3 regions of the Clostridium cellulovorans 743B genome follow, and region 2 is predicted to be linked to each of the others. Evidence: riboswitches for the same ligand, from Rfam matches in the RefSeq annotation. Region 2 holds a riboswitch; each other region holds the start of a gene.
The links. Region 2 has a riboswitch for thiamine pyrophosphate ahead of thiC (phosphomethylpyrimidine synthase ThiC). Riboswitches for the same ligand answer to the same signal wherever they lie in the genome.
Positions count from the first base shown of each region.

Region 1: linked by a shared signal. The riboswitch ahead of thiS (sulfur carrier protein ThiS) and the one ahead of thiC (phosphomethylpyrimidine synthase ThiC) in region 2 are both predicted to bind thiamine pyrophosphate.
Region 3: linked by a shared signal. The riboswitch ahead of thiD (bifunctional hydroxymethylpyrimidine kinase/phosphomethylpyrimidine kinase) and the one ahead of thiC (phosphomethylpyrimidine synthase ThiC) in region 2 are both predicted to bind thiamine pyrophosphate.

Region 1 is NC_014393.1:854,887-859,095, reverse strand. Features, by position in the region: gene CLOCEL_RS03530 (nucleoside kinase) at 1-111, opposite strand, end outside; gene CLOCEL_RS03525 (DUF421 domain-containing protein) at 267-998, shown strand; gene CLOCEL_RS03520 (DUF4363 family protein) at 1,016-1,396, shown strand; TPP riboswitch at 1,462-1,561, shown strand; gene thiS (sulfur carrier protein ThiS) at 1,880-2,080, shown strand; gene CLOCEL_RS03510 (thiazole synthase) at 2,275-3,045, shown strand; gene thiH (2-iminoacetate synthase ThiH) at 3,191-4,209, shown strand, end outside.
Region 2 is NC_014393.1:3,443,462-3,447,670, forward strand. Features, by position in the region: gene CLOCEL_RS14095 (chemotaxis protein CheX) at 76-543, opposite strand; gene CLOCEL_RS14100 (ATP-binding cassette domain-containing protein) at 712-1,398, opposite strand; gene CLOCEL_RS14105 (ABC transporter permease) at 1,432-2,160, opposite strand; TPP riboswitch at 2,332-2,431, shown strand; gene thiC (phosphomethylpyrimidine synthase ThiC) at 2,537-3,844, shown strand; gene CLOCEL_RS14115 (AEC family transporter) at 3,916-4,209, opposite strand, start outside.
Region 3 is NC_014393.1:4,110,917-4,115,125, reverse strand. Features, by position in the region: gene CLOCEL_RS16800 (4Fe-4S binding protein) at 1-26, shown strand, start outside; gene CLOCEL_RS16795 (nitroreductase family protein) at 433-1,200, shown strand; gene CLOCEL_RS16790 (hypothetical protein) at 1,342-1,965, shown strand; TPP riboswitch at 2,161-2,271, shown strand; gene thiD (bifunctional hydroxymethylpyrimidine kinase/phosphomethylpyrimidine kinase) at 2,366-3,193, shown strand; gene CLOCEL_RS16780 (cellulase family glycosylhydrolase) at 3,444-4,209, shown strand, end outside.

The DNA of each region.
Region 1 (4,209 bases), 2.6 Mb from region 2:
AAGAGCTAGCACATCAAAGTCGCCTAATACTCCATTTGCCTTTGCAATTTCTAATACTGATTTTCCTGCCTCGATATCAATAGTTTTTCCGTTTAAGTTAATCTTTATCATGTAAATACACTTCCCTTCGCTTACCGCATTTATTCCAATCTTCTGTCTAATTATTACTGTTACTATTATTATACGTGATTTTGCCTTGAAACTTATCATAATTTTAAAAATATTGAGAAAAATATAAAATATACAAACAATCAAGGAGTTTTTTTATGTATACAACAATAATAAGAACAATTATCACATTTTTTCTCATAATATTTACTATGCGTCTTATGGGGAAACGGCAAATTGGCGAGTTACAACCCTTTGAATTAGTTGTTACCATAATAGTATCAGAACTTGCATCGCTTCCTATAGTTGATTCCAAAATACCACTTTTATACGGTATTATACCCATTATTACCTTAATTCTCCTTGAGGTAATGATTTCCTTTATTCAAATGAAATTTGAAAAGACTCGAATTCTTTTTTCAAGTCATCCAAGCATCTTAATTAAAAATGGTTATATAGATTTTGAAGAAATGAAAAAACAAAAATTTAACATAGATGATCTTTTAGAAGAATTAAGGCTTGAAGGCTACTTTAACATAGAAGATATAGAATTTGCTATATTAGAAACTTGTGGTGAACTTTCTATTATCCCGAAAACTGAACTTACTCCGCCAACAAAAAAGGATATGAACATCCATTGTACCCAAGATACCTTGCCTTTAACCCTGGTGGTCGATGGCAAAATTAGGGAATATAATTTAAAGCTTGCTGAAAAGGACGAAAAGTGGCTTATAAACACCATTCAGAAACAAGGTCATAAAGATATTAAAGACATCATCTTAGCCTTACTAGATTGCCAGGGTGAACTATATATCCAAGGAAAAAATGATTCTAAAAAACAAAATAATAACCAAGAAAAAAGCAATAAGAATAAAGGAAAAAAGCAATAAAATAGAGGTGATTTTTCATGAAAAACTTAATAACCTCCTTAGGATTATTCGCCTTAATGCTTGTAAGTATATATTTTATAAATAATTATCTTCATTATATAAATCTCCATCTCATTGAAGCTACTGATAAAATTGATAAATTAGTTGACGATAATCAGTGGGAAGAAGCTATAAAAGAAACTGATGACCTAATAGAACATTGGCAGAAACACCTAAAGTTTGTAACGTTCTTTGTAAATCATAATGATACTGATGCAATAACTTATGAAATGGTGAAACTTAAAGGATACATGAAAAACTATGTTAAAGAAGAATGTTCTCCGTCCTTAGAATCTATAAAAATGCTGTTTATGAAAGTGATTCACCAAGAAGAACTTTCTTTTCAAGGCATTTTTTAGTTTTGATAGTGACTTTACATATACTTACTTTAGGTTTATAATGTTCTCGTAATAGTAATTAAATAATTTTAGGCTAGGGGTGCCAAAAGGCTGAGAGAGGTTTATCCTCAACTCTTTGAACCTGAAGCGGTTAATACCGCCGGAGGGAAGCTACATGCATATTTTGCATAGGAGTTTACTCATTCCGGGTAAGCTTTTTTGTTTGCCCAGAATGTTCTCGCGGTATATGATTGTATTAGATTCCATTTAAGGAAGTTTTAGTGCAAGTTCTATACCGCTTTTTTATTTAAATTACACTAATCTACTAGGCTTTGCAAACAATAATCAAGTCTTAAATCTATATGTTCCAATAAAAACTCTACACTAATTCTATCCACATTACATGATTTACAATGTATAAACATTGTTGGAACTTATATAACTCAAGTTTGCATTGTTATTATTTATATATATTTATCATAAAAGAAATAAGGAGGTGTTTTTATGAATGTTGTATTAAACGGAAACTCCATAGATGTTGCTTCAAATATTTCAGTATATGAAATTCTTGAAGTCCATAATATAAACCCAGCACAAGTAATTGTAGAATTAAACAAATCTATCGCTCCTAAAGATTCTTGGAATACATTAATCCTAAAAGAAAATGACTCAATTGAAGTGCTTCGTTTTGTTGGTGGCGGCTGATATATTTTCTCATAATAATACCATTAACTTAAACTAGAAACTTTCTATATTGGAAATTTCTACTTTACCATGTATTATTTTTTATTAAAAATAAGAAAAATAATCAAAAAGTACGGGCTATATAGTCCTTGTGTAAATCAAATACACATTAGGTTTGCAAGTAGTACACTAGATTAACATTGGAGGTTTTAATAATGATTGAAGATAAATTAATAATTGGAGGACAAACAGTAAATAGCAGATTATTTTTAGGTACAGGAAAATTCGCTGATGAATCGTTAATTCCAGATGTAATAAAAGTTTCTGGTGCTCATGTTGTTACTGCTGCTCTTCGCCGTATAGATTTTAATAACCCAGATAAAAACATGATAAATTACATTCCAAAAGAATGTATATTAATGCCTAATACCCATGGTGCAAGAAATGCAGAAGAAGCTGTAAGAATAGCTCAGCTTTCAAGAGCAGCTGGTGGTGGAAATTGGGTTAAGATTGAAGTTATTTCTGATAATAAGTACCTTCTACCAGATAATTATGAAACAGCAAAAGCAACAGAAATTCTTGCAAAGGACGGCTTTATAGTTCTTCCTTATATGTGCCCAGATTTATATGCTGCAAGATCAATGAGAGATGCAGGTGCTGCAGCAATAATGCCACTTGGAGCTCCTATTGGTACTAATAAAGGCTTAAAAACTAAAGAGCTAGTAAAAATTCTTATAGAAGAAATAGATCTTCCAATAATAGTTGATGCTGGGATTGGTAAGCCTTCCGAAGCTGCTGAAGCTATGGAACTAGGTGCCTCTGCTGTTTTAGTGAACACTGCAGTAGCAACTGCTAGTAATCCTGTATTAATGGCTAAAGCTTTTGGATTTGCTGTTCAGGCTGGTAGAGCTGCTTACCTATCTAAGCCTGGTATTGTTAGCGATTATGCTGAAGCTTCTACACCACTGACTGGTTTCCTTGACTAAAGAATTCTATATAGAAAATTACTTTGAGATTCTTTAGTTATATAAGCTCCACTTAAGTTTCTACACTATACCTTATATAAAAATGTAGTTTCTTTATTGGAACTTGTATCTCTTAATACAAGAGTTTCAGAAAGAAGGATTATTAATGAGTTTTTATAATAAATATCTTACCTATAAAGATTTTGATTTTGATAGCTTTTTTGAAAAAGTTACTGATAATGATGTAATTCGTTCTATAAATGCAGAATTTCCTACGGAACTTGATTATCTTACACTCTTATCAGCAAAAGCTTCAGCTCACCTAGAAGCAATGGCACAAAAGGCAAACCGTCTTACAACTAGCAACTTTGGTAAAACTATAAATATCTTTACACCTTTATATCTTTCTAATATATGTACAAACCATTGTGTATATTGTGGTTTTAATACTAGCAACCATATACCAAGAAAGAAATTAAGCCTAGAGGAAGTAGAAATTGAAGGTAAAGCTATTAGCGAGGAAGGTTTTGGACATGTAGTAATCCTCACTGGTGATGCTAGAGCAGTTACTCCAGTTTCTTATATCGCAGACTGTGCAAGAGTTTTAAAGAAATATCTTCATTCAATTGCTGTGGAGGTATATTCTCTTACTATAGAAGAATATGAAGAACTTGTTGCTGCTGGTGTTGATAGCTTCACCATGTTCCAAGAAGTCTATAATGAAGATTTATATCCTAAACTACATCCAAAAGGTCCAAAGAGCGATTATCATTTTAGACTTGATGCTCCTGAAAGAGCTTGCAAAGCAAAAATGCATAACGTAAATATTGGAGCATTACTTGGACTTGATTCTTGGCAAAAGGAAAGTTTTTTCACAGGACTACACGGAAAATATCTTCAAGATAATTATCCTGGCACTGATATAGCTATATCACTTCCAAGAATACGCCCACATGCCGGCAACCCCTTTATGCCTAAAGGTGTAGATGATAAGTCTCTTGTTCAAGCTATGACAGCTCTTAGAATTTTTATGCCACGCTGTGGAATCACTATTTCTACAAGAGAGACCCCAAGCTTTAGAGAGAATATAATCGGACTCGGTGTTACAAAGATGTCTGCTGGTTCTATAACAGAAGTTGGTGGTCATGCTGTTAAGGAAGAAGAAAGTGTTCCTCAATTTGAAAT
Region 2 (4,209 bases):
ATTTATTATCTATAATCTTTATAAAAAAGCCATATAAATGCGATAACAATTCTACATTTATATGGCTCTTAACAATTATTCAACTGATATATCTATTTCCACTATTCCAGTATCTTCTATCATCAATGGTACACATATGGTTTGGTTCTTATAATTTCTTTGAGATGCTGCATGTGGCAAGGTGACAATTATATCTGGAGGTGTAATATCAATAGTTAAGCTTTTGGCAGCAAACTGCATTCCAGTATGACCACCAATCATGTTACACAACTCGGAAATAGCGCTTGTACTTATTTCATCTAAGTCATTTACCTCGAACCCCCCCATCATTGTTGAGGCTATACTCATAGCCGTATCCCTAGACATGTTTAAATAAAAGTTTCCCTTAGCATCTCCATTTATCCCAATACAGATTGATACATCATGTAGCGGTATTAATCCTTGCTTAACAAAGGGTTGTTTCTTTGTAAATTCTCGGTTAAGAACTTGCTTGAAAATTTCTGCACAAGCAGCTAAAAATGGTGATATGTATTCTACATTCATTTCCTTACCTCCTAAATAAATTGTTTTTATATCAATTTTATTATAGTTATTACATAATAAAAATATACATACCTTTGATTAAACTTATTTTTTCTAAACTCACATGAGATTAATGATTTTTATAAAACTCCAATAAACAGATTGCAGTAATAAACTTTACTAAACAATTTATATGCTTATTCTATTTGTATTTTTTATATTTGCCATTGAAACTTCTTCAACAATAGTACCACTTATAATAACTCCAATAGTATCAGCCAAACAATGCAATGAAGTTAAAGTTTCAGCTGTAATAAAAATCGTCGTTCCATATTCATAATTTATCCACTTAAAAAGTTCTAGTATATTATCGATTTCTATAATACTAAATCCTTTAAGCGGTTCATCTAAAATTACTAACTCTGGCATAGACACTAAAGATCTCGCTATTGCTAAACGTCTCTTTTCTTTCACCTCTAAGTTCTTTACAATCGTTTTAGAGATATCAATTAGATTTACAGCCTCTAAAATGTTATTTATAATTTTTATGTTCTTGTCACCAATATATTCACAATGTATTTGTAAATTTTCCATTACAGTTAAATTATTATAAAATATTGATTTATCTATCATTATACCTACTTTTTTCAATTTGCGATACTGCAAGTTGAAAATATTTTCTCCTAAAATGTATACTTCCCCCATACTTGGCTTTATTAAATTGCTAAGTAAATTTGAAATTGTAGTTTTACCAGCATTTTGAGGACCTAAAAAACCATATATTTCTCCTTTTTTAACTCGAAGATTTATATTACTAATTATTGATTTTCCGTTAATATTCTTACATAAGTTATTAGTCATTATTGCATATTCCAAATTATCACCTCCAAGTTAATATGTTTTTTTATTCTATATATCGTCGCTCCCTATATCCATACTCGTATTTATGTAATAAACATCAGCTTCAAAATTTTGATTATGTATTTCTTTCAAAGTCATAATTATAGCAACTACTGCAACAATACCTAAGAATACTAATAGTAATAACAACATATTAAATCCTAATTTAAAATATACAATACATAAAATTGCCACTAAAATAAATTCTCTTAATACTATTTGGTTAACTTCTTTTCTTTTTACTGCAAAATAACTAGGAGTTAAAGCTGTAATACAAGAACTTATTATATATACATTTACTTTCCAATTATTTTTATATTCAAATATCTTAGAAGGTATTTTACAAAAATTAGAACATTTCAATTCTAAAAATCTAAAACTCCAATAAAGAGAAAACTTAGCTACTACAATTGATAAAACTGATATTATAATTATTAGCAGTAACTTTACTAACATAACCTTTGTCTTATTCACTGGATACATGAATATTAAATATATTGTTCTATTTTTGTATTCTTCAATAATTATTCTTGAAATCAACACTGCTGTATACATTAAGAATGGGAATGAAATAAGAACATCTACTACTGAATTCTTCATAAAAACAATATAATTCTTACTTGATATATATTGAAAAATGAAAAATAAAATTAACAACATAATATTTATTAAAAATGTTTCAAATATCACATGATAGAAGTTTATTTTTTTCAATTCTAACTTCAATAGTTTAATCATATTTCACCCTTCCTCCAGAAAAGCATATATTAATAATATCCTTTTTACCATAATTTGTAAATTGTTTTAAATAAATTTCATTTACCTTTATAATTCATTCTCTTCTTTTTATCTTATAAATCATTTGTATTTATATTTATATTAGTGTATACTTTATTTATAAAATTACATATTTTGTGCTAGGGGTGCCTTTGGGCTGAGAAGAGTTTTACTCTAACCCTGTGAACCTGATGTGGCCAATACCACCGTAGGGAAGCATGTTTTAGGACTATTTTTTGTATATTAATAATCCATTATAAGGCTTAACTCTACGTTAAGCCTTTTTTAGTGCAAAATATAATTTTTATTAGGATATAGGAAGGGAGAATTTGAGGTTATGAATTATACAACTCAAATGGATGCTGCGAAACGTAATATTATTACCAAAGAAATGGAGGCAGTTGCAAAGAAAGAAAATATAGACGTAGAATTATTACGTTCTTTAGTTGCTGAAGGTAAAATTGCTATTCCTGCTAATAAAAATCATAAAAATCTAGATGCCGAAGGAGTAGGACAAGGATTAAGAACCAAAATCAATGTTAATTTAGGAATTTCTAAAGACTGTTGCGATATGGAAAAAGAACTTGAAAAGGTTAGAGTTGCAATAGACATGAAAGCTGAAGCAATTATGGACCTTTCTAACTACGGAAAAACGGAAGGCATGAGAAAAAAAATTCTTGATATCTGTCCTGCAATGCTTGGTACAGTTCCAATTTATGACGCTGTGGGTTTCTACGATAAAGAGCTTAAAGATATAACAGTAGATGAATTCTTTAAAGTTGTAGAAAAACATGGCGAGGATGGAGTAGACTTTATTACTATCCATGCAGGCTTAAATAGAGAAGCTGTAGAACTACTTAAGCGTAATAGAAGACTTACTCATATCGTTTCAAGAGGTGGCTCTTTATTATTCGCGTGGATGGAGTTAAATAATAAAGAGAATCCATTTTTTGAGCATTTTGACAGGCTATTAGAAATCTGTGAAAAATATGATATGACAATCTCATTGGGAGATGCCTGCAGACCTGGTTCTATAAATGATGCAACGGATCCTTGCCAAATCAAAGAATTAATTACTCTTGGTGAACTTACTAAACGAGCTTGGGAAAGAAATGTACAAGTTATCATTGAAGGTCCTGGCCATATGGCTCTTGATGAAATTCAAGCAAATATGCTTTTAGAAAAAAAATTATGCCATGGAGCTCCTTTCTATGTATTAGGACCTTTAGTTACTGACATAGCTCCCGGCTATGACCATATCACTTCAGCGATAGGGGGAGCTATAGCTGCAACTTATGGAGCAGATTTCCTATGCTATGTTACCCCAGCTGAGCATTTAAAACTTCCAGATCTTGATGATATGAGAGAAGGAATAATCGCTTCAAAGATTGCGGCTCATGCAGCTGATATTGCAAAAGGAGTTAAAGGTGCTAGAGATTGGGATAACGCTATGAGCAAAGCTAGAGCTGACCTTGATTGGGAAACTATGTTCAATCTTGCCCTAGACCCTGTTAAACCAAGAAAATACAGAGAAGCATCAACACCTGAACATAGTGATAGCTGTACAATGTGCGGTAAAATGTGTTCTATGAGGACAATGAAAAAAGTTCTAAACGGAGAAGATTTAAATATACTACGTGATTAACTCCTCATAACATAAAATTTAAGCAGCTAAAGTTTCTTAACTTTAGCTGCTTTTAACATTCTTGAACTTATTTATATTACCACGGGCAATTTGTCCATTATAGCCATAAATATAGGTATGGAGATCATAGAAACAATAGTTGTTACTGTTATCATAACTGCAGCATATTCATAATCTGCATTATATGCCTTAGAAATAATTGATATATTTATCATTCCTGGCATAGCTGCTTGTATGATAAAAACTTCTTTCATAAGCATAGGTCCTTTTATAAATAATCCTAATATTATTACTATAAGTGGTGAAATAACACTCCTACCGATATTTAAGAATATCATTTCCTTATCTATCCTAATTGTTTTTAA
Region 3 (4,209 bases), 670 kb from region 2:
TAAATGAGAAGTTTTTAAACCTTTAACATAAACAATGGAAAGTTTTTACGGTGAATAAATTAGATAAATATATGTTTAGATAAGTTGGCTTAAATGATTTAGAATTATTTTGCCAACTTTCTATATTAAAAGAAATAATAATTATAGGGCTTCTTGATGATTTAAATTAAGGTAATAATCAGTGGTAGTTGAAAGAAAAACTTAAATGAGTATAGATTAAAATTATACCAACTGATTGTTGGTATAATTGGGTTAGAAATCGGAAAACCTAGTGCAAGACTAATTACAACTACCAGTAATTTGAATATTATTAATAATAAAATAATGTTCTAACAGATAATATATATTATATAAGATGATATAATGGTACAATCTTAAACATATCATTAGAATTCTGATGAAGCAAAAATAATATAAAATTGCTATCACTAAATGTATAAAGGAAAGAAAAATATGAATAATTTAGATTTTTACAGCACCATTTTAAAACGAAAATCTGTCCGTAAATATAGTAATGAACCAATTGACAGTTTTGACCTACAAAGGATTAAAGATTTTATAGAGAAAGTTACTCCATTGTATGATAATATCAAGACTGATATTGTCATACTACCGGAAAATGAGATAAAGACCATATTACCAATCAAAGTACCACACTATATTGTAGTTTATTCTGAAAGAAAAGATGGTTATTTACAGAATGTAGGATTTATGTTGCAGCAGGTGGAATTATTTTTATCGTCAAATGGAATTGGTGCTTGTTGGTTAGGTATGAGTATACCTCAAAAAGTATCTTCCGCGAGGAACGGCTTGGGCTTTGTTATAACTTTGGCCTTTGGAAATGCTAATGAGCCAGTCCACAGAGATGATATTTCAGAGTTTAAGCGTAAAGCCTTATCTGAAATTTCTTCTTTAAAGGATGCAGACAAATTGCTTGAAGCTGTAAGATTAGCACCTTCTGCTACGAACAGCCAGCCGTGGTATTTTTCTGGAAGTATTGATAATATTATTATCAGTCGTAAGCTACCGAACATCATAAAAGCAGTAGCATACAATAAGTTTAATAGAATTGACATGGGTATTGCCTTATGTCATTTGAAGATTGCGGCGTTGCATATGGGTAAAACCATAGAGTTTAATAGAAAAAATGATGAAGTGCCAAAAGGCCATGAATACATTACTACAGCTCACATTAAATAATGGTTATGTGTTAGGTTTCTCTTTGATATTAATTTCTATAAGAATTCCAAGAAATTTTAAATAACTTAGAAATCTAGGAGTAATTATAGAAACTATGGTACAATGTAAGGACTAAGAAAGCTAAAAGAGAGAGGACTACATATGGATAAAGAAGAAGTGTTAAGTAACAATAAGCTTGAAGGGTTAACTGCAGTTGAAATCTGGGAAAAATTATATAATGAAGATCTTAGTTGTAAGAAGAATATTTTAGAATATATTGATATAGTAAAAATCCTTAAGAAGGAAAATGTAAGTGAAGAGCAGATTATAAATACATATAATTATATTTATGAAAATATAGACAATCTAAAGGAATCTGTGAAGCCAAATACAATAATGTATTTGAAGAACAGTTTAAAGTCACAACTTGGAAAATATGTTAAAGAAAAAGATCCAAAGTTAGTGAATCATTTCATAGAGTTTTTTAAGGCTGCATATCCTGAAAATAATAGGAGAAAAGATTTTACATGGGTTCTGATGGATATAAATAGTATAACAGAGGAGCAAGTATGGACTACGCTCACTTATATTAATAGAGAATGTCTAAGCAACAATCTTAAGCTGAATTATAATCAAAAACAAGATATAGTAAAAATAATTGAAAAGGCAGTGAGCAAGAATAATGTTAAGTTTATAAATAATATTAAGAGTCTTAGTAAGTTAACAAGCATTCTAAGAATCAACATTGTGTCTGACGGTAAAAAGTTCAATGTAAAATGTTATTAATATCACTTACTTGAAGCTAATAAGACTGTATGTTATGATGAATTATAAAATTGAATATGTAACTAGAGATTTCTACGCCGGGATTAAATTTCTTATTTTTGAAATGTTTTAGAAGAATATTCCCTTAGCTACTTGAGTGATAAGTTTTAGCTAAATTTAAAACCTTTAGAGTAAGTAGAGGTTAGAGTTAAGAAATCTATAACACAGGGGTGTTGGATCGGCCAACTGAGATTAAGAACCTTAATTCTTTAACCCTAATACCTGAACTGGGTAATGCCAGCGTAGGAAGTTGTTTATTATTTTATTATATTGTTTGGTCAATGTGACAGTTTAAGCACAAATCCTATGGGTTTGTGTTTTTTATTTACAGTTTTATTAAACTTATATGGAGGGAAATATGATGAAAAAAGTCTTAACAATTGCAGGTTCAGATAGTTGTGGAGGAGCAGGCATTCAAGCAGATTTAAAAAGTTTTAGTGCAAATGGTGTTTATGGTATGAGTGTTATTACTGCTGTTACTGCACAAAATACTCAAGGAGTTTTTGCTGTACAAGATATAGATGAAGATATTATAAAAGCTCAAATCGATGCTATATTTACAGATATTTCAGTAGATGCAGTGAAGATAGGAATGGTTTCAAAAATATCAACTATTGAAGCTATAGGTGGTAGATTAGAGAAATATAAACCTAGCAACTTAGTGTTAGATACAGTTATGATATCAAAAAGTGGATATTCATTACTAAAACCAGAGGCTAAAACTGCATTAATAACTAAGTTGGTTCCATTAGCAACAGTAATTACTCCAAATTTACCAGAGGCTGAAGAGATATTAAAAGAAGTAAATTCAAATATAAAGGAAATAAAAACTGTTGAAGAGATGGACAAGGCTGCTAAAGAAATATATAAATTAGGGTGTAAAAATGTATTCCTAAAAGGAGGACATCTAGAAGGAGAAGCTATAGATGTTTTATATGATGGAAAAGAGTTGACACATTTTTATTCAAAAAGAATACAAACAAAGAATACTCACGGAACAGGATGCACTATATCTTCAGCAATAGCTGCTAACCTAGCTCTTGGATATAGTGTAAAGGATGCAATACAAAAAGCTAAGGAATATATAACTATTGCTATAAAACATTCGTTAGATATAGGAAAAGGGGTAGGACCAACAAATCATTTCTATAATTTATATAAGAATGCTGGGATGCTAGATGAAGAATAGACTAGGATTTTTGCTTTATTTTTAATTTTGGATGCTTAAATGGAAAGAAAAATAAAAAAAAATCGGGAAAACATTGAAAAAAGTCATCAAAATATAGAAAAATGACATATATATGAGGAAATTTACAGAAATATAGTATATAATTAAAAATGTGTATGTATGTTCCTTAAAAAGTAAATTTATAAGGTTATATGTATACACAAAATAATTTCTTAAATTTAGGGGAAATATACAAAAAGGAGGATTTATCATGAAGAAGAGAAACAGAATACTATCATTTTTGCTAGTTTTAGCAATGGTATTCTCTTGTGTTGTTAGCAAACCGTTGGTAAAAGTATCTGCCGCAGAAGCTAACTACACAACAAAAGGCACTACGACACAGATATATCTTAGTGCCTTTGCACAAAATACTGATGACTGGGCTTGGATGAGTATGGGAGATACTGCTAGCTTAGTATATCAAGACGTAACAAATTTCAATGCCATCGACGCTACTAGTGCCTTTGCAAAGGCAAATGGTACTGCAAACTTTGGGTTACAGGTTGTTGATGGAAATCTTGCTGCAGGAGAAAAAAGTACATTAAAATTCCATATTGGAACAGTTACTATTAAAGCAACTGGATATAATGATGTTGTGGTTAATCTTAACAAGGATTATTCAGAAGCATATGCAGCAGAAAAAGTTTCTTGGGGAATCACAGGAAACAATACATCAATTTTACTAAATGATTATTTACCAACAGATGCAGCAGCGAAAGCAACGTATCTACAAAAGATTACTAGTGTAAAAGCAGATGTTACATTATCAGAATATCAATTTGTTAAACCAGCATCAACTGGGTCAACTTCTGAAAGTGTATACTCATCAGGTGATGCAACAAAGATTTATGCTAGTGCGTTTGCACAAAATACTGATGACTGGGCTTGGATGAGCATGGGAGATACTGCTGTTTTAACATATCAAACTGCTACAAACGTAAATGCTATCAATGCAGGTACTGCATTTGCAAGTGCAA